DNA from 4 places in the Sporosarcina sp. P12(2017) genome. Region 2 is predicted to be linked to each of the others. Evidence: riboswitches for the same ligand, from Rfam matches in the RefSeq annotation. Region 2 holds a riboswitch; each other region holds the start of a gene.
What was found. Region 2 has a riboswitch for S-adenosylmethionine ahead of CSV80_RS08275 (O-acetylhomoserine aminocarboxypropyltransferase/cysteine synthase family protein). Riboswitches for the same ligand answer to the same signal wherever they lie in the genome.

Region 1 (4,215 bases), on a different contig from region 2:
AATGGCTCTATTATTGCCAACACATCACGAGAAACAGATGGCAAGTTTACTGGGTTACGAACAGATCCGATTGTCAAGAAGTTCACTACGTCGCGGCTTACGTCGACTGCTACTGATTCCTGTGCTTCGAATGTACTTGCTCCCAAGTGTGGAGTCGCAATTACTTCAGGTAATGTCAATAATTTGTGGTCGAGGAATGGCTCTTCTTCGAATACGTCCAATGCTGCACCCGCCACTTTACCAGCAACGATTGCATCGTATAGAGCATCTTCGTCAATAATTCCACCGCGTGCACAGTTGATAATTTGTACGCCGTCTTTCATTTTCTCAAATGCTTCTTTGTTGATCATTCTACGGGTTTCTTTAAGTAAAGGTGTGTGAACTGTAATGAAGTCTGCTACTTCGAGCACTTCATCTACTGTTCCAATTTCAATACCCAATTTCTTTGCAACATCTTCTGTTAGGTACGGGTCATATGCTACTACATTCATGCGTTGTCCTCTTGCGCGTCTTGCAACTTCAGCACCAATACGACCGAGCCCGATGATTCCTAAAGTTTTGTCTTTCAATTCCACACCAAGGAATGATTTTCTATCCCATTTATTATTTTTCAACGAGTTGAAAGCTTGAGGAATTTTGCGTGCCATAGACATCATCATTGCGACTGTGTGCTCAGCTGCAGAGTTTGTGTTGCCGTCCGGAGCATTGACAACGATAATTCCTTTTTCGGTAGCTGCGTCCAAATCGATATTATCGACACCTACACCAGCACGACCGATGATCTTTAATTGATCAGCTGCTTCCAACAATTCTTTTGTAACTGTTGTCTGACTACGTACTAGTAGTGCGTCGAAATCTTTAATACGCTCTTTCAGCTGATCTGGTGTCATGTCCGTTTCCATTACAATTTCAAAACCTTCTGCTTGTCGTAATGGGAAAATTCCGTCCTCGCTAAGTGGGTCACTAATAAGTATTTTAAAAGCCATGATATTCATTCTCTCCTTCGATAGTTTGTAGTGGGTGTTTTTGTAGAAACTAGGTGCAGTCGTTCGTATATGTATGTTGCGCGCTACCCCCCTTATAGGTAAAATAAAAAAGCCTTCCATCCCTTACGTATAAGTAAGGGGCGAAAAGCTCGATAAACTAACGCGGTACCACCCTTGTTTGCTGCAATTGCAGCCTTCATTCAGGATGCGTAACGTGCATGTGACGGATCAGCCTACTAAAAAAGTTCAGCTAATCAATTCAGAAGTGCCCCCAACCTCAGAATTTGCTGACTTTCACCTTTGCATCAGCTCTCTGGAAAATCCTTTTTAGGAAGGTATCTCTTCGTCAAAATTGTTTAACAACTATTAATTTAGAACTAATCATAACACGTCAAAAACTATTGTCAATTGCTTTTCTCGAAAATCCGAAAAACAGTTAAATGCGAACGTAATTATTGAATTATTTGTGAACGTTCGTGTTTGGGGAGTTAATTATAAAAAAACATCTTTAATTGAACTGAGTGAAAGGAATTTGCTTAAGTCGTCTAAAGAGAAGAAGTACAGATAAAAGTGTTATAGTGAGCTTATACTATTCGTAAAGAGGAGTGTTGGAAATTGAAAAAATTAGAATCTCTAGAGCAATTTGAGCAACTTAAACAGGAAGAAAGAGTAATTTTCTTATTCACTGCAGACTGGTGTCCAGATTGTAGAGTGATTGAACCATTCTTACCTACACTAGAAATTGAGTTTGCAGAGTATGAGTTCATCTCGGTTGATCGTGATGAATTTATAGAGCTTTGCAGTCAGTTGGATATATTCGGTATTCCTAGTTTTGTGGCATTTAGCGAAGGAACAGAAAAAGGTCGTTTGGTAAGTAAGAATCGTAAAACTAAAGAAGAGATTGAGGAGTTTATTAATAGTTTAACGTAATGCAATAATTCTCTATGAGTGGATCAAGAGACAATTAAACAAAAGGACTGAAGACAACTGTAACTGTTGTTTTCGGTCCTTTTTTATAAGAAAAGATTTTACAATAGTTCTTATATATTTGTATTATGTGAAATCTTTCAGTTGCTCTATAAGGATTTTTGCGCCTCGTGGACTGATGTATAGACCGTTCGACAATTGCTTGTTTTCATCCATCACATCGCCGGTGATAAAACATGCTCTGTTGACCTGATATTTTCTCAATATAATTCTGTCATCCTCTACGAAAATTTCGATAGGGTCACCTTGATCGATCGACATAGAATTCCGAAGTTCTTTCGGAATGACAATCCTGCCGAGATGATCAACTTTACGAACTATACCTAAAGATTTCATAAGCTCCTCCTCGAAGAAAAGTAGTTGGTAATTTCTATTATACACAAAAATAGACCATCTACAATTTACAAAACTAAAATGCGCAGAACAATTTGACAATTCTGCTATACAATTAAATTATTAATGCTATAATAGTCAGTAATTAAATATTTCTTATCAAGAGAAGCTGAGGGAATTGGCCTGATGAAGCTTCAGCAACCTCTGTGCATACAGGAAGGTGCTACCTCCAACAAGATTGTTGTCTTGAGAGATAAGAACGGTGAACAGTCAACCCTCATTTTCTTATCTAATAGAAATGAGGGTTTTTTGTATAGAAATAGTAATAATAGAACGTTAAGGGGGAAATAGTATGCCGATTAATATACCGAAACATCTACCAGCAGGAGAATTATTGAAAGAAGAGAAAATCTTTATTATGGATGAAGAACGTGCCACAACACAGGATATCCGTCCAATCAATATTTTGATTTTGAACTTGATGCCAGAAAAAGAGAAGACTGAGTTACAATTGCTTCGATTGCTTGGAAATACACCATTACAAGTGAATGTCACATTCCTCAATACAGCATCCTATGTTTCAAAAAACGTCAGTCAGACTCATTTAGAAACCTTCTATACTACTTTTGAACATGTTAAAGCTCGTCGTTTTGACGGTATGATCATCACAGGTGCGCCAATCGAACTTTTACAATTTGAAGATGTAGTCTATTGGAAAGAGTTAGAAGAGATCATGGAATGGACAAAAACGAACGTTACATCAGTGCTCCATATTTGCTGGGGGGCACAAGCGGCCCTTTATCATCATTACGGAATTGACAAGTTCGAGTTGTCAAAGAAATGTTTTGGAGTGTTTTCACATGATATTACCGATCCGACAGTGAACTTGGCACGCGGATTCAATGATGTATTTGTAGCGCCACACTCACGCCATACGGGGGTTTCATTAGAAGAAATAAAGAGTCATCCCGATTTGACTCTACTTTCTGCTTCTGAAGAGGCAGGTGCATTCATTGTGATCTCAAATGATGCAAAGCATATTATGGTAACTGGACATTTAGAATACGATGCACATACCTTGGGGGATGAATATGCTCGCGATGTAGAAAAAGGTGCTGATATTGACATTCCTGTAAATTATTATCCGAATGATGATCCATCAAAAGAACCTATGAATACTTGGCGTTCCCACACGCATTTATTATTCTCTAATTGGCTCAATTACTATGTCTACCAAAAAACTCCTTACAACTGGAGTTAAAAGAATTGCAGTATAAATTTCTATAGTTTGCACATACTCCGACTACTGGAGGTGTATGCAGTGAACATAGATGAATTTTGGGAATTGGCTTTTTGGGAAATGACTTTACGAACGGTGATTTCATTTATTGTACTGTTGATCTTAGCGCGCTTCATGGGGAAGAAACAAGTGTCTCAGCTGACTTTCTTTCATTATGTAACAGGCATAACGATTGGTTCGATTGCAGCCAACTTGGCGGGAGAGTCTGAAACACCTTTCTTAAATGGCTTATATGGAATGGTTTTATGGGCAGTGTTAACGATTATTGCTAACTTTTTATCATTCAAATCCATCAAACTTCGCGTATTACTCGATGATAAACCGATAATTGTCATTCAAAATGGAAAAATCCTAGAAGGTTCCATGCGTAAATTACGGTTGAGTTTCAATGATTTAAATATGTTGCTACGAGAGCAGTCGGTATTTTCGATGAAGGATGTCAATTACGCGATATTCGAAACGAATGGTAATTTGAGTGTCATGCTAAATACGGGCGAGAAATATGCGACAAAGAAAGATGTCAAAGCTCCATCACCAACGCCAAAATATATTCCGACTGAAATTATTACTAATGGGAAAGTAGAAGAGAAAAGTATGCGAGAACTTCAA
Region 2 (4,215 bases):
TCTTACCAGCACACTTCATGATTATAGATGAGTTGAATGAAGATGGTAGCGTGGCGGAGAAGCTTAGCGTATTGTATGAAAAAAATCATGGCTTGAATATTCAGGATGAAAAAGAATTCAGAGAATTAGTTACTGATAACTTGCCTCCACAGCCAAATGCATATCAGGAAATTCGCCAGATGAATATGGGGAAAATTGAGCCTGATGAAGAAACGCAACGCGAGATGGAAATTGGCCCAAATCGCTGTGCGGTACGGTAACTATTTAGTTGAATTTGTAGTGAAAACAAAAAAACAAATTAAAAGGAGAAGATATATATGAGTACAACAACATTTTTAGACGCAAAAGGCCTGGCATGTCCAATGCCGATCGTACGTGCAAAGAAAGCCATGAAGGACTTGCAAGCAGGAGATATTCTTGAAATTCATACGACTGACAAAGGATCAGTATCCGATCTGACTGCATGGGCGGCTTCTGGTAATCATGAAATCAAAGATCAGCAACAAGAGTCCGATGTCTTTAAATTCTGGATCCAAAAAGGGTAAACTACGGATAGAGGGAATTGCTGTCTCCCTCTTTCATTAGGAAGAAGGGAGAACATCATGACCATTCCATTTATTATCACGATCTTCCTCATTGGATTCGTCGGCTCGTTCCTTTCTGGTATGATGGGAATTGGCGGCGCAATTGTTAAATATCCAATGTTGCTATTTATCCCTGCACTACTGGGTTTTGCTGCGTTTACACCACATGAAGTTTCTGGAATTACTGCAGTTGAAGTGTTCTTTGCATCACTTTCAGGAGTTTTAGCGTATAGAAAGAGTAATCTAATCTTGAAGCCACTTGTCCTCTATATGGGAATCAGTGTATTAGTCGGTAGTGTGATCGGCGGCGCCGGTTCTAGTATGCTATCAGAAGCTACGGTCAACATTATCTATGGTATTCTAGCCGTTATGGCGGCAATTATGATGTTTATTCCGAAAAAGGGTCTTGACGATCAGCCGGTTGATGAGATTACATTCAATCGCTTCGTTGCTTCTAGTGCTGCCTTTATTGTCGGCTTGGCAGCTGGGATTGTCGGAGCTGGTGGTGCATTCATTATGGTACCGATTATGCTCGTGATACTAAAAATTCCTACACGCGTTACAATCGCTACATCACTCGCGATTACGTTATTGTCATCAGTAGGCTCAGCATCAGGCAAGCTCTTAACAGGGCAAGTACCCTATGGACCGGCTCTCATCATGATCGCCGCAAGCATCATCGCGGCTCCGATCGGTGTAAAAGTCAGTCGTAAAGTAAACACCAAAGTATTACAAAGCATTCTAGCCGCGCTAATCATGGCCTCCGCCGTAAAAATATGGTGGGACATATTTTAAACAAGCACAATCGCCAGCACATCGTTCACTGAACATGTGCTGGCGGTTTTTCGAATGGAGTCGCAAGTAGAAACTTCATTAAACTCACTACGGCGTTTGTGGATGGCTCCCGTAACGTCGATTTACAGTGCTTTCTTCCCTCTTACTTTCAATTCAACATATTGAAAGTAATGCTAATTTCGAAACATTCTATTAAATTCTTGCAATAGACTAGGAATAGCCGTATACTATTTTTCAACGATGGAAAACGAATAGACACACTCTTATCAAGAGCGGCGGAGGGATTAGGCCCTGTGATGCCCGGCAACCGGCGAAAGCAAAGGTGCTACTTCCTACAAACTCTCAGCAGTTTGGAAGATAAGGGAGGAATGAGCGAAAGCAGAGCCCTCTTCTTATTATGGAAGATGGGCTTTTTCTATATATATCGAGGGAATCTCACTCCTGCGTTTTTCTTGTCTAGTCCCAGAGGGAAGATATTTGGGGCGTTTCGGTGTTCCATCAATACATGAAAAAGGGGAATGGTTATGACGAATTTACAGCCAGAAACGATACTATTACACGGAGGGCAAAAACCGGATCCGGAAACAGGCTCACGGGCTTTACCGATTCATCGTACGACTTCTTATGTATTCAGAGACACAGAACACGCACAAAACTTATTTGGCTTAAAAGAAGCAGGCAATATCTATACAAGAATTACGAACCCGACAGTAGCTGTCTTCGAAGAGCGTGTCGCACAGCTAGAAGGCGGAACAGCAGCAGTTGCGTTGTCTTCGGGAATGGCGGCAATTGCATTCTCTATTATGAATATTGCCGAAGCAGGCGATGAAATCGTTGCAGCGAGTAATCTTTACGGTGGTACATACAATTTATTCGCCGTTACATTACCGCGCTACGGGATCACAGTGAAATTTGTTGACGCATCTGATCCAAAGAACTTTGAAGCAGCTATTACGGATAAAACGAAAGCATTGTTTGCAGAAACAATCGGTAACCCAAGCTTGCAAGTGCTGGACGTGGAAGCTGTCGCGAACATTGCACATGAAAATGGCATCCCATTGCTAGTAGACAATACATTCCCATCTCCATATGGATCAAATCCAATCGAGTACGGGGCGGACGTAGTCATCCACTCAGCAACAAAATGGATCGGCGGACACGGTACGACCATCGGTGGTGTAGCTGTGGATGCAGGGAAATTCGACTGGACACAAGGTAAGTTCCCAGGCTTTACAGAGCCGGATGAAACGTACAATGGCTTACGTTATGGAATCGACACGGCTGCTGCAGCTTTCGCAACGAAACTGCGCGTGCAATTGCTAAGAGACTTCGGCCCGTGCTTGTCGCCGGACAGTGCATTCAACTTGTTGCAAGGTTTAGAAACACTTCATTTACGCGTGCCACGCCATAATGAAAATGCACAAAAAGTCGCGGCATTCTTGCAAGATCATCCGGCAGTAGAGTGGGTAACGTATACGGGTCTAGAAGATCATCCAACAGCGGAATTAGCAAATAAACATTTGAAAAATGGTTATGGCTCAATTATTGTATTTGGTATCAAAGGTGGACGCGATGCAGGAAGACAAGTAATCGATAATGTAGAAATTTGGTCTCACGTAGCGAATGTGGGAGATGCAAAGTCATTAATCATTCATCCGGCATCTACTACTCATCAGCAGTTGTCTGTGGAAGATTTAAAAAACTCAGGTGTCAGCGAAGAGCTAATCCGCTTGTCTGTGGGGTTGGAGTCAGTAGACGATATTATCGCAGATTTGAAACAAGCAATCGAAAAAGCCGCAAACTAATACAAAAAAATGAACACTACGCATGTGCGCAGTGTTCATTTTTTATTTTCGTTTAATTTTTCTTCGCTCTTCCTTCAAAGATTTGAATAGCGAAGTGACCATCATGATCAGTATGATGGAGAAAGGTAAGGCGGCTATGATGATAACATTTTGAAGTGCGTCCAAACCACCAACATACAATAGAATAATCGCGATGGCGGACTGAATGACACCCCAGACGACCTTCAAGTTATTAGGTGGAGTCAATGAGCCATATGATGACTGCATACCAAGTACGAATGTAGCCGAATCCGCTGATGTAATGAAGAATGAAGTAATCAGCAAAACCGCGACAATTGAAATGACGAATGACCAAGGTAATCCACTAAACATCTCAAAAATCGTCAATTCTGTTGCCGTAGATGCTAAATCGATAATACCTGCTTTTTGTGTTTCAATAGCTGTCGTACCAAACGCTGAGAACCAAATCATACTCAATACAGTCGGTACAACGAGCACGCCGATCATGAATTCGCGAATCGTTCTTCCTTTTGAAACGCGGGCAATGAACATTCCAACGAATGGTGACCAAGCTATCCACCAAGACCAGTAGAATAGTGTCCAGTCATTCAACCATGAACGGTTTTCAGGCGTAAGTGGTGCTGTGCGGAAACTCATACGAATGAGGTTTTCTAAATATCCACCGATAGAATCAGTGAACATATTGAAAATCAGCAATGTTGGACCGAGTGCAATGATAAAGACCAACAGTGTAAGAGCTAATACCATATTTGTATTCGATAAAATACGAATCCCTTTTCCGAGACCGCTCCAAGCGGATAGTAGGAATAATACAGTAACGATCGCAATGATAATAAACTGAGACCAGAAACCGATCGGAACACCAAATAAGTAATTCAAACCAGCGTTAATTTGGACTGCTCCAAATCCGAGTGATGTGGCGACGCCAAAAACAGTAGCAAAAACTGCAAAGACATCGATTACAGTTCCAAGTTTGCCTTCTACGCGATCACCGAAAATCGGACGAAGTG
Region 3 (4,215 bases), on a different contig from region 2:
CTGCCAACAGTAAAGTTTTCAGCCAGTTGCTGCACAGAATCCAATTTATCACCTGGCTTTAACTCTCCAGACTGAATAGAACCCAATAAACTATCCGCCACTTCTTCATATATTTTCTTCGGTTTAATCTGCTTATATTTCATGTTGCTCACTCCGTCCTATCACTTATCAAGCGCGATTTCTCCAGTTGCAGCAGGTTCCTTTTATGCTCTTTCCCATCTCGATAGCCTGACAATCCTCCACTCTTTGCAATCACACGGTGACAAGGCACCACGATCAATACAGGATTCTTGCCTATTGCAGATGCTACAGCGCGAACAGCTGATGCTTTTCCTATTTGTTCTGCAATTTCTGAATAGGTTACGACTTCACCATAGGGTATCTGTTGTAGCGTTTCCCATACTTGCAGTTGAAATGGTGTTCCCTTTAAATCAAGAGGCAGCGCTAAAAGATCGTTAGTCCTCCCCGAAAAATACCCTTTGAGCTGATTGCTATAGACTTCAAGCTTTGTTTCGTCTTCCTTTAATCCTTCATTATCAAATCGCTTAGCCCAATCCTTCGGTTGTTCTAAACTATTTTCGGCTAGCCCCACGTAGCAAAGTCCCTTTTCTGTAGCAGCTAGTATTACTGACCACCCGTCGAAATTAAATCGTGTCCAATAAACCAGTGTGTCCACTCCCTTTATCCGAATAATTTTAAGCCAACAGCACCGAGAATAATGAGCGATAAAAAGAAAAGGCGTTTGACGCTAGCAGATTCTTTGAATATCAAAATCCCCATCAATACAGCTCCAGCTGCTCCTAAACCGGTCCATACTGCGTAGGCTGTACTCATCTGAATTTCACGCATAGCAAGAGACAGGAAAACAAAGCCGAAACCAAATATCCCGACAATGAGTAACAATCTTTTAATAGAACGTTTTTGTAAATAGTAATTGATGCTTACCACACCAAAAATCTCACCGAGACTGGCAATAGCCAAGTACACCCAAGCCATCGTCAGCCACCTCCTTCAGTATCTACTTGTTCATCTGTAGTCAACTTGATGCCAACTACCCCGATGACAATTAATCCGATAAAAGTCAGCGTAACCCACGTGAAACCTGCTTGAAAGACGAATATATCCACCAAAAGGATTGCCGCGGCTCCCGACCCGGTAAAGACTGCATACACCGTGCCTGAAGGTAATTTTTCGCATGCCTTGATAATGAAATAAAAGCTTAATACAATGGCCACACCTGTTCCAGTCCATTGAATTGCCGTTTCAGAGTAACGGAGACCGACTACCCAGAAAATCTCTATAACAGCCGCTAGGGCGACATAACTCCAAGCCAAATTAAATATCTCCTTTCTGTCATGAATAGCTCTATAAGTATAGCAAATCTTTTGCAATAACAAAAAATCAGCCGATGACGATAAAAGGAAGCTTGCTTCTAGTATATCCGCATGATAGAATAAATCCGTCAACAGTTTTTCCTATATTGTGAATATTCTTATCGAGAGAGACGGAGGGATAGGCCCAGCGATGTCTCAGCAACCAGCCTCAGGCACGGTGCTAATTCCAAGGGTGACACCACCTTGAAGATGAGAATACTGTATACACTTGTATGTTCGAGGGCCTATTCGAAAAGAAGAGGTTCTTTTTTATTTTGCTGGGGGGATGGATATTCATGACAAACAATGGATTAGAAACCAGATTAGTACAACTCGGGAACCACAGTGATGAGAAAACCGGAGCAGTCAATACGCCTATTTACTTGTCTACAGCGTACCACCATGAAGGTCTAGGGAAATCGACGGGATATGATTACACACGAACAAAAAATCCTACGCGTTCTATCTTAGAGGATGGTATCGCGAACTTGGAATCCGGTGATCAAGGATTTGCGTGTAGTTCCGGAATGGCAGCCATTCAACTAATTTTATCCTTATTTAAGACAGGTTCAGAACTACTGGCACCTGAAGACTTATATGGCGGCACCTATCGTTTATTTAATCAATATGAAGAGACGTACAATGTTAAGACGCGATACTTATCGTTCGATGATGTTTCAGAAGTTGAGCAAGCGATTACTGATCGTACAAAAGCGATTTTCTTAGAAACGCCTACAAACCCATTAATGCAAAACATAGCAATTAGGACGTATGCAGAATTGGCGAAAAAGCATGGCTTATTGCTAATTGTCGATAATACATTCCTAACACCCTATTTCCAGCGACCTATTGAAGAAGGCGCAGATATCGTCATTCATAGCGCAACGAAATATATCGGTGGACATAATGACGTACTAGCAGGTTTAGTCGTCGCAAAGGGTGAGGAATTATGCGAACGTCTATTTACTAACCATAATGCGATTGGGGCTACATTGTCCCCTCTTGATTCATGGCTTGTCGTACGCGGTCTGAAAACATTACATTTACGCATGAAACAGCATGACGCAAATGCAAAAGCGATGGTATCTTATTTAGAACAAGAACCTCTCATTGTCGACGTGCTCTACGCTGGAATCGGTGGTATGTTGTCATTCCGAGTACAGAATAGTGAATGGGTAGGACCATTCCTTGAAAACATGAACCTCATTTCATTTGCCGAGAGTTTGGGCGGTGTGGAAAGCTTCATCACGTATCCGACTACACAGACGCATATGGATATCCCATTAGAAGAACGTAATCGCCGTGGAGTGGATGATCGTTTGCTACGCTTCTCTGTTGGTGTAGAAGATGTAGATGATTTGATTGCTGATGTAAAACAAGCTCTTTATGCTGCAAAAGAAATAGTAGAAGGCGTAAAAATTCAATAATAATAAACCGCACAACTCGAACCGTCAGTTACACTATGGCAGTTCGAGTTTTTTTGTAGTTAAAGAAAAGATGCTAAACCCTTCAATAGTTAGATGTTAAAGTATATACTGAAAAAGAACATACATTTATTATTGGAGGCGAGATTGTTGAATCGTTTAGAAAATAAAGTAGCAGTAGTAACTGGCGCCGGGTCTGGAATTGGACGAGAAATTGCTGAGCTCTATGCCCGTGAAGGTGCGAAGCTTATCATCGCAGATATGAATATGGAAGGTGCAGAAGAAACTGTCCAGACGATTAAAAATGCTGGCGGTCAAGCGCTGGCAGTTAAGACCAATGTCACGGTGGAAGAAGATGTACAAAGAATGACTGATACAGCAGTGGAGCAATTCGGCACACTGGATATTCTAGTGAACAATGCCGGTATTATGGACAATATGTACGCTGCAGCTACAGTTACGGATGAGATATGGGACAAAGTATTAGCGATCAACACAACAGGTGTCATGCGTGCAACTCGTAAAGCATTAACTATTTTCGAAGAGAAAAAAGCAGGCGTGATCGTCAACATGGCTTCTATCTCAGCGGTGACAGGTGGTCGAGGTGGTCTGGCTTACACCGCATCAAAACACGCGGTGGCAGGGATGACAAAAAGTGTCGCTTCTCAATACGGTCCCTTAAACATCCGCTGTAACGCAATTGCACCAGCACAAATCCCAACTAATATTACAAACAGCCTAACTCAACCAGATGAATTCGGCATGAAACAAGCTCTAAGAGGCGTAAATATGATGAGCCGTCCTGGAACAAAGGAAGAGATCGCAAACATTGCACTATTCCTTGCATCAGATGAATCCTCTTATGTTAACGGTGTCATCATGGAAGCTGACAATGGATGGTCTGCATATTGAGATTTAATCTCTCGTAGAAATAAGACTTGGAAATATTTGATTACATTCATACAAAAAAGCATCCAAAATTTTGGATGCTTTTTTGTATTAGTGAGCTTGATGCCATTTTTTCTTTTCACTTGCATAGACGACCGCTGCCGGTGCTGCGATAAACGCAAGTGCCGCCAATCCGGCGAACATACCTGTCAGTTCTTTACTTCCAAAGGAAAATCCAGCTGCTGCACCTAATGCAATCCCTGCTACTACCGCCAACGCAACAATCTTATACATGTTAGATCCCCGACCTTTCATTTGTAAGACGCGATCGTCTTTCCGATTTATTCGTTGCTTTTAGCATACTCTCATTGAGAACCTTTTTCAAGTACAATTGAGAATCTTTTTCAACGAATGTTAAAATGTATGGTTATCGTATGTTGTAAGCAGCGGTTTAATGTGCAGAAGACACAAAAAAACGTCAAGGCTTTTACACCTTGACGATCGAAGTATTTATTATTTTTCTAAAATTT
Region 4 (4,215 bases), on a different contig from region 2:
GGAACTTGGTTTTAAAGGATTGGATATTAATATGGGATGTCCTGTGCCAAACGTTGCAACAAAAGGAAAAGGTAGTGGTTTGATTAACCATCCTGAAACCGCTGCGGCAATTATTCAAGCGGCAAAAGCTGGCGGATTACCTGTCAGTGTCAAGACGCGTCTTGGCTATACAGATATAGAAGAATGGCATACATGGCTCAGACATGTACTGGAGCAAGATATCGCGAACTTGTCAATCCATCTCCGTACCCGCAAGGAAATGAGCAATGGCAATGCACATTGGGAATTGATTCCGGAAATCAAGAAGCTTCGTGATGAAATAGCGCCTAATACGCTGTTGACGATCAATGGTGATATTCTCGATCGTCAAATGGGCCTGGAGCTTGTGGAGAAGTATGGTGTGGATGGGGTTATGATTGGACGCGGTATTTTCAACAATCCATTTGCCTTTGAAAAAGAGAAGAAAGAGCATGATCATAGAGAATTGCTAGATCTTTTGCGTTTACATCTGGATCTTTTTGATAAATATTCTACAGAGCTCGAACCGCGACTATTTAAACCGCTACGTCGATTCTTTAAGATTTACATTAAAGGGTTCCGTGGAGCCGCTGAACTTCGAAATGAATTGATGAGTACGAATACGACAGACGAAGTACGAGCGTTACTGGATACTGTAGAACTCGATTAATAGATTCTAAAAAGCCTCCTTGCCATACCAGAAATACTGGTATGAGCAAGGAGGCTTTTTGTGTAATTGATGTAGTGTAGAATTACTTTTCTTACTTAAATAAACCAAGCTTTTCAATACGGCGAATCGCTTCTTGCAAGCGTTCTTCACTTTCCAACAACCCGACACGAATATATCCTTCTCCGTGAACACCAAATCCATTTCCTGGTGATACTGCGACGTCTGCTTTATCCAGTAATAAATCAGCGAAGGATTCGCTTGTAAAGCCTTCTGGGACAGGTAGCCAAGCGAAAAATGAGCCAGTAGGAGCCGTGACGTCCCAACCGATGCGCTCACATTCCGTTAGCAATACTGTCAGGCGTCCTTCATAGAGCGCAACTAATTCTTCAACGCATTGTTGAGGACCTGTCAATGCTTCAATTGCGGCACGTTGAACTGCCGGGAAAATGCTAGTGAATAAGTGGTCTTGCAATACATTTAATGCTTCTATTATTTCAGAGTTACCGACTGCAAACCCTACTCGCCAGCCTGCCATATTATACCTTTTAGAAAGGGACAGCATTTCAATGCCGACTTCCTTTGACCCCTCAGTTTGTAAAAAGCTAATCGGTTTCTGGCCTTCAAAACCAATTCCACCATACGCAAAATCTTGTAAGACGGCAATCTGATTTTCTTTGGCAAACGCCACAGTTTTTTTATAAAACTCGGGAGTTGCTGTGACGCCTGTTGGATTACTTGGATAGTTTAAGTACATTAGTTTGGCATCTTTTTTCTGAACATCTGTTAGTTTATCGTAATCAGGAAGAAATTCATTCTCCTTACGTAGTGGCATCGTATCATATCGAATACCCGCTAAGCTCACACCTGATAAGTAGTCAGGATAACCAGGGTCTGGCAGTAATAATAAGTCTCCTTCATTCATAATAGCTAAAGGAAGTTCTACGACACCTATTTTCGTGCCACCGAGAACCGCGACTTCTGTTTCAGGGTCAATCGTGACATCATATTCACGCTGATAGTATTCAGCCACAGCTTGTTTTAAAGCAAGTGTTCCTCTAAATGGAGAGTAGCCGTGTGTCGCTGGATCTTCAACGGCTTCTTGCAATGCTTTAATAATATGGGGAGGTGTTGGCTGATCAGGATTTCCGCGTCCGAGATTAATTACATCTCTGCCTTCATCCATAGCCTTTTCTATTTTATTTAATAATAACGTAAAGAAATGCGGAGGGAGATTTTGTAATCGGTTAGATAAAGCCATAGTCTATTCCTTCTTTCTTTGATAGGGTATTTGCGTTAAGTATACATAGATCATACTAGACTTTTCAATAGAAGGTTGGACATTCGATTCCAGATGATTGCGAAGATTAGGCAAAAGAAAGTAATGTTGATAGAATGAGTCGGATATTCTGCTGACTTGTTGTTATTCGCCTTGACAGTTTTGTAAATTCAGATTAGTATATGTTTTACGCATATAATTTAATAGTAATCTCTTATCATGAGCGACTGAGGGAAGAGGCCCGATGAAGTCCAGCAACCCCTTGAATGAAACAAGGAAGGTGCCAAATCCTACAGCATGGTTTTCCATCTGAGAGATAAGCTGAGTGTATTTCAGTACTTCTTTCATTTAGAAAAATGAAAGATTTTTTTATTTAGAAAGAAGTTTTAAAAACTTACTATTTATAACGATTATTTACTTGAATGTAGAAAGAAGTGAGAAGATGATCCAAATTCAACATTTGTCTAAAGTCTATCAGACAAAAGAAAAAGTGGTAAAAGGTGTAGATGATGTATCACTAGACATCGAGACTGGAGAAATATTTGGTATTGTCGGTTATTCAGGTGCGGGAAAAAGTTCTCTCATACGCTGTTTGAATTTGTTGGAGACACCAACGAGCGGCACGATCTTAATTGATGATGTAAATTTAACGAAACTATCAGGGGTACAACTTCGGCAGGCGCGCTTAAAAATCGGAATGATTTTTCAGCACTTTTATTTAATTAGCCAAAAGACGATTTTCGAAAATATCGCATTTGCTTTACAAGCAGCAAAAATGTCGTCAAACAAAAAAGAGGCACGTGTAATGGAACTTCTTGAAATGGTGGGGCTATCCGATAAACGCAATGTATATCCTGCGCAGTTGAGCGGAGGACAGAAGCAACGCGTTGGTATTGCGAGAGCCCTAGCTAATAATCCATCCGTTTTGCTTTGTGATGAAGCGACATCTGCACTGGATCCTAATACAACAATGTCCATTTTACGATTGTTGAAAAAGATCAATAAAGAATTGAATATCACCATTGTGTTAATTACGCATGAGATGAATGTCGTAAAAGAAATTTGTGATCGCATGGCGATTATGCAAGACGGAAAAGTCATTGAAGAAGGACAAGTGTATGACATCTTTTCTAACCCAGTTCAACCTTTGACGAAGGAGTTTATTAGTAGTGTAGTGTCGTATGAAATCCCGGATACCGTCATGTCCACCTTGGCTGGTACACTGATAAAAATCACTTTTAAAGGTGAAGTAGCCATGGAGGGTGTGATTTCCGATACTATGCAGAAGTATAGAGTGAAAGGAAACTTCCTGCATGGGTCGATTGAATATATTCAAGAACGAGCACTTGGGATTTTCTTAATGGAATTGCAAGGTGAGCGTGACGAAGTAGAGCAGGCGATTGCATACATACTCGAACAAAATGCACAAGTGGAGGTGATCCGACAACATGTTTGATCTATCTCACATCATGGAACTCATGCCGGATATTACAAAAGCATTTGGTGAAACACTTTATATGATCGGCATCTCGCTTACAATTGCACTGATTATTGGATTGCCACTCGGGGTTCTGTTATTTACAACAGATAAAGGGTTATTTTTAGAGAACCGTGCAATAAATTCAGTAGTTGGGTTTTTCGTTAATATTATTCGATCCATCCCATTCATCATACTACTTGTAGCCCTAATACCTCTGACGAAACTGATTGTTGGAAATACGATTGGACCGGCAGCTGCAAGTGTGTCGCTTTCCGTGGCAGCTATTCCTTTCTTTGCTAGGATCGTTGAAACATCCATGCGTGAAATAGACAAAGGGGTTATAGAGGCTGCAATTTCAACGGGTGCTTCGCCATGGATGATTATTTGGAATGTGTTATTACCTGAATCAAAGTCGAGTATTATCCAAGGACTTACACTGACACTAATTAACTTAGTTGCCTATTCAGCAATGGCTGGATTTGTTGGCGGAGGCGGAATTGGGGACTTAGCCATTCGTTTTGGCTATTACAGATATGATGATAGTATTATGCTAGTCACCGTCGCCATTTTAATAGTGCTCGTGCAGTTGATTCAATTTGGTGGAGATCGTTTTTCAAAAATGATAGATAAAAGATAATAGGGGAGAGATGGATTATGAAGAAACTAGTACTGGCATTCATTCTTACTGCGTTGGTTGCGGCATTAGCAGCTTGTGGAGGAGAAAAGTCTACTGAAAAATCGGATGATGATAAAAATATTCATTTTGGTGCA

Region 1: another riboswitch for S-adenosylmethionine. It lies ahead of metA (homoserine O-acetyltransferase MetA); the one in region 2 lies ahead of CSV80_RS08275 (O-acetylhomoserine aminocarboxypropyltransferase/cysteine synthase family protein).
Region 3: another riboswitch for S-adenosylmethionine. It lies ahead of CSV80_RS10730 (methionine biosynthesis PLP-dependent protein); the one in region 2 lies ahead of CSV80_RS08275 (O-acetylhomoserine aminocarboxypropyltransferase/cysteine synthase family protein).
Region 4: another riboswitch for S-adenosylmethionine. It lies ahead of CSV80_RS10240 (methionine ABC transporter ATP-binding protein); the one in region 2 lies ahead of CSV80_RS08275 (O-acetylhomoserine aminocarboxypropyltransferase/cysteine synthase family protein).

What each region holds. Positions count from the first base shown of each region.
Region 1 is NZ_PDYL01000022.1:41,878-46,092, forward strand. Features, by position in the region: gene serA (phosphoglycerate dehydrogenase) at 1-986, opposite strand, end outside; T-box leader at 1,120-1,345, opposite strand; gene CSV80_RS15525 (thioredoxin family protein) at 1,602-1,916, shown strand; gene CSV80_RS15530 (AbrB/MazE/SpoVT family DNA-binding domain-containing protein) at 2,040-2,309, opposite strand; SAM riboswitch class I at 2,460-2,566, shown strand; gene metA (homoserine O-acetyltransferase MetA) at 2,659-3,567, shown strand; gene CSV80_RS15540 (YetF domain-containing protein) at 3,634-4,215, shown strand, end outside.
Region 2 is NZ_PDYL01000008.1:99,950-104,164, forward strand. Features, by position in the region: gene CSV80_RS08260 (MBL fold metallo-hydrolase) at 1-260, shown strand, start outside; gene CSV80_RS08265 (sulfurtransferase TusA family protein) at 318-545, shown strand; gene CSV80_RS08270 (sulfite exporter TauE/SafE family protein) at 603-1,379, shown strand; SAM riboswitch class I at 1,640-1,743, shown strand; gene CSV80_RS08275 (O-acetylhomoserine aminocarboxypropyltransferase/cysteine synthase family protein) at 1,904-3,184, shown strand; gene CSV80_RS08280 (glycine betaine uptake BCCT transporter) at 3,227-4,215, opposite strand, start outside.
Region 3 is NZ_PDYL01000011.1:115,425-119,639, reverse strand. Features, by position in the region: gene CSV80_RS10750 (FadR/GntR family transcriptional regulator) at 1-143, opposite strand, end outside; gene CSV80_RS10745 (methylated-DNA--[protein]-cysteine S-methyltransferase) at 149-676, opposite strand; gene CSV80_RS10740 (DMT family transporter) at 682-996, opposite strand; gene CSV80_RS10735 (DMT family transporter) at 999-1,334, opposite strand; SAM riboswitch class I at 1,490-1,590, shown strand; gene CSV80_RS10730 (methionine biosynthesis PLP-dependent protein) at 1,670-2,800, shown strand; gene CSV80_RS10725 (glucose 1-dehydrogenase) at 2,948-3,709, shown strand; gene CSV80_RS10720 (hypothetical protein) at 3,797-3,979, opposite strand; gene CSV80_RS10715 (type 1 glutamine amidotransferase domain-containing protein) at 4,199-4,215, opposite strand, start outside.
Region 4 is NZ_PDYL01000011.1:19,589-23,803, forward strand. Features, by position in the region: gene CSV80_RS10230 (tRNA dihydrouridine synthase) at 1-688, shown strand, start outside; gene CSV80_RS10235 (pyridoxal phosphate-dependent aminotransferase) at 780-1,946, opposite strand; SAM riboswitch class I at 2,176-2,287, shown strand; gene CSV80_RS10240 (methionine ABC transporter ATP-binding protein) at 2,407-3,420, shown strand; gene CSV80_RS10245 (methionine ABC transporter permease) at 3,413-4,081, shown strand; gene CSV80_RS10250 (MetQ/NlpA family ABC transporter substrate-binding protein) at 4,099-4,215, shown strand, end outside.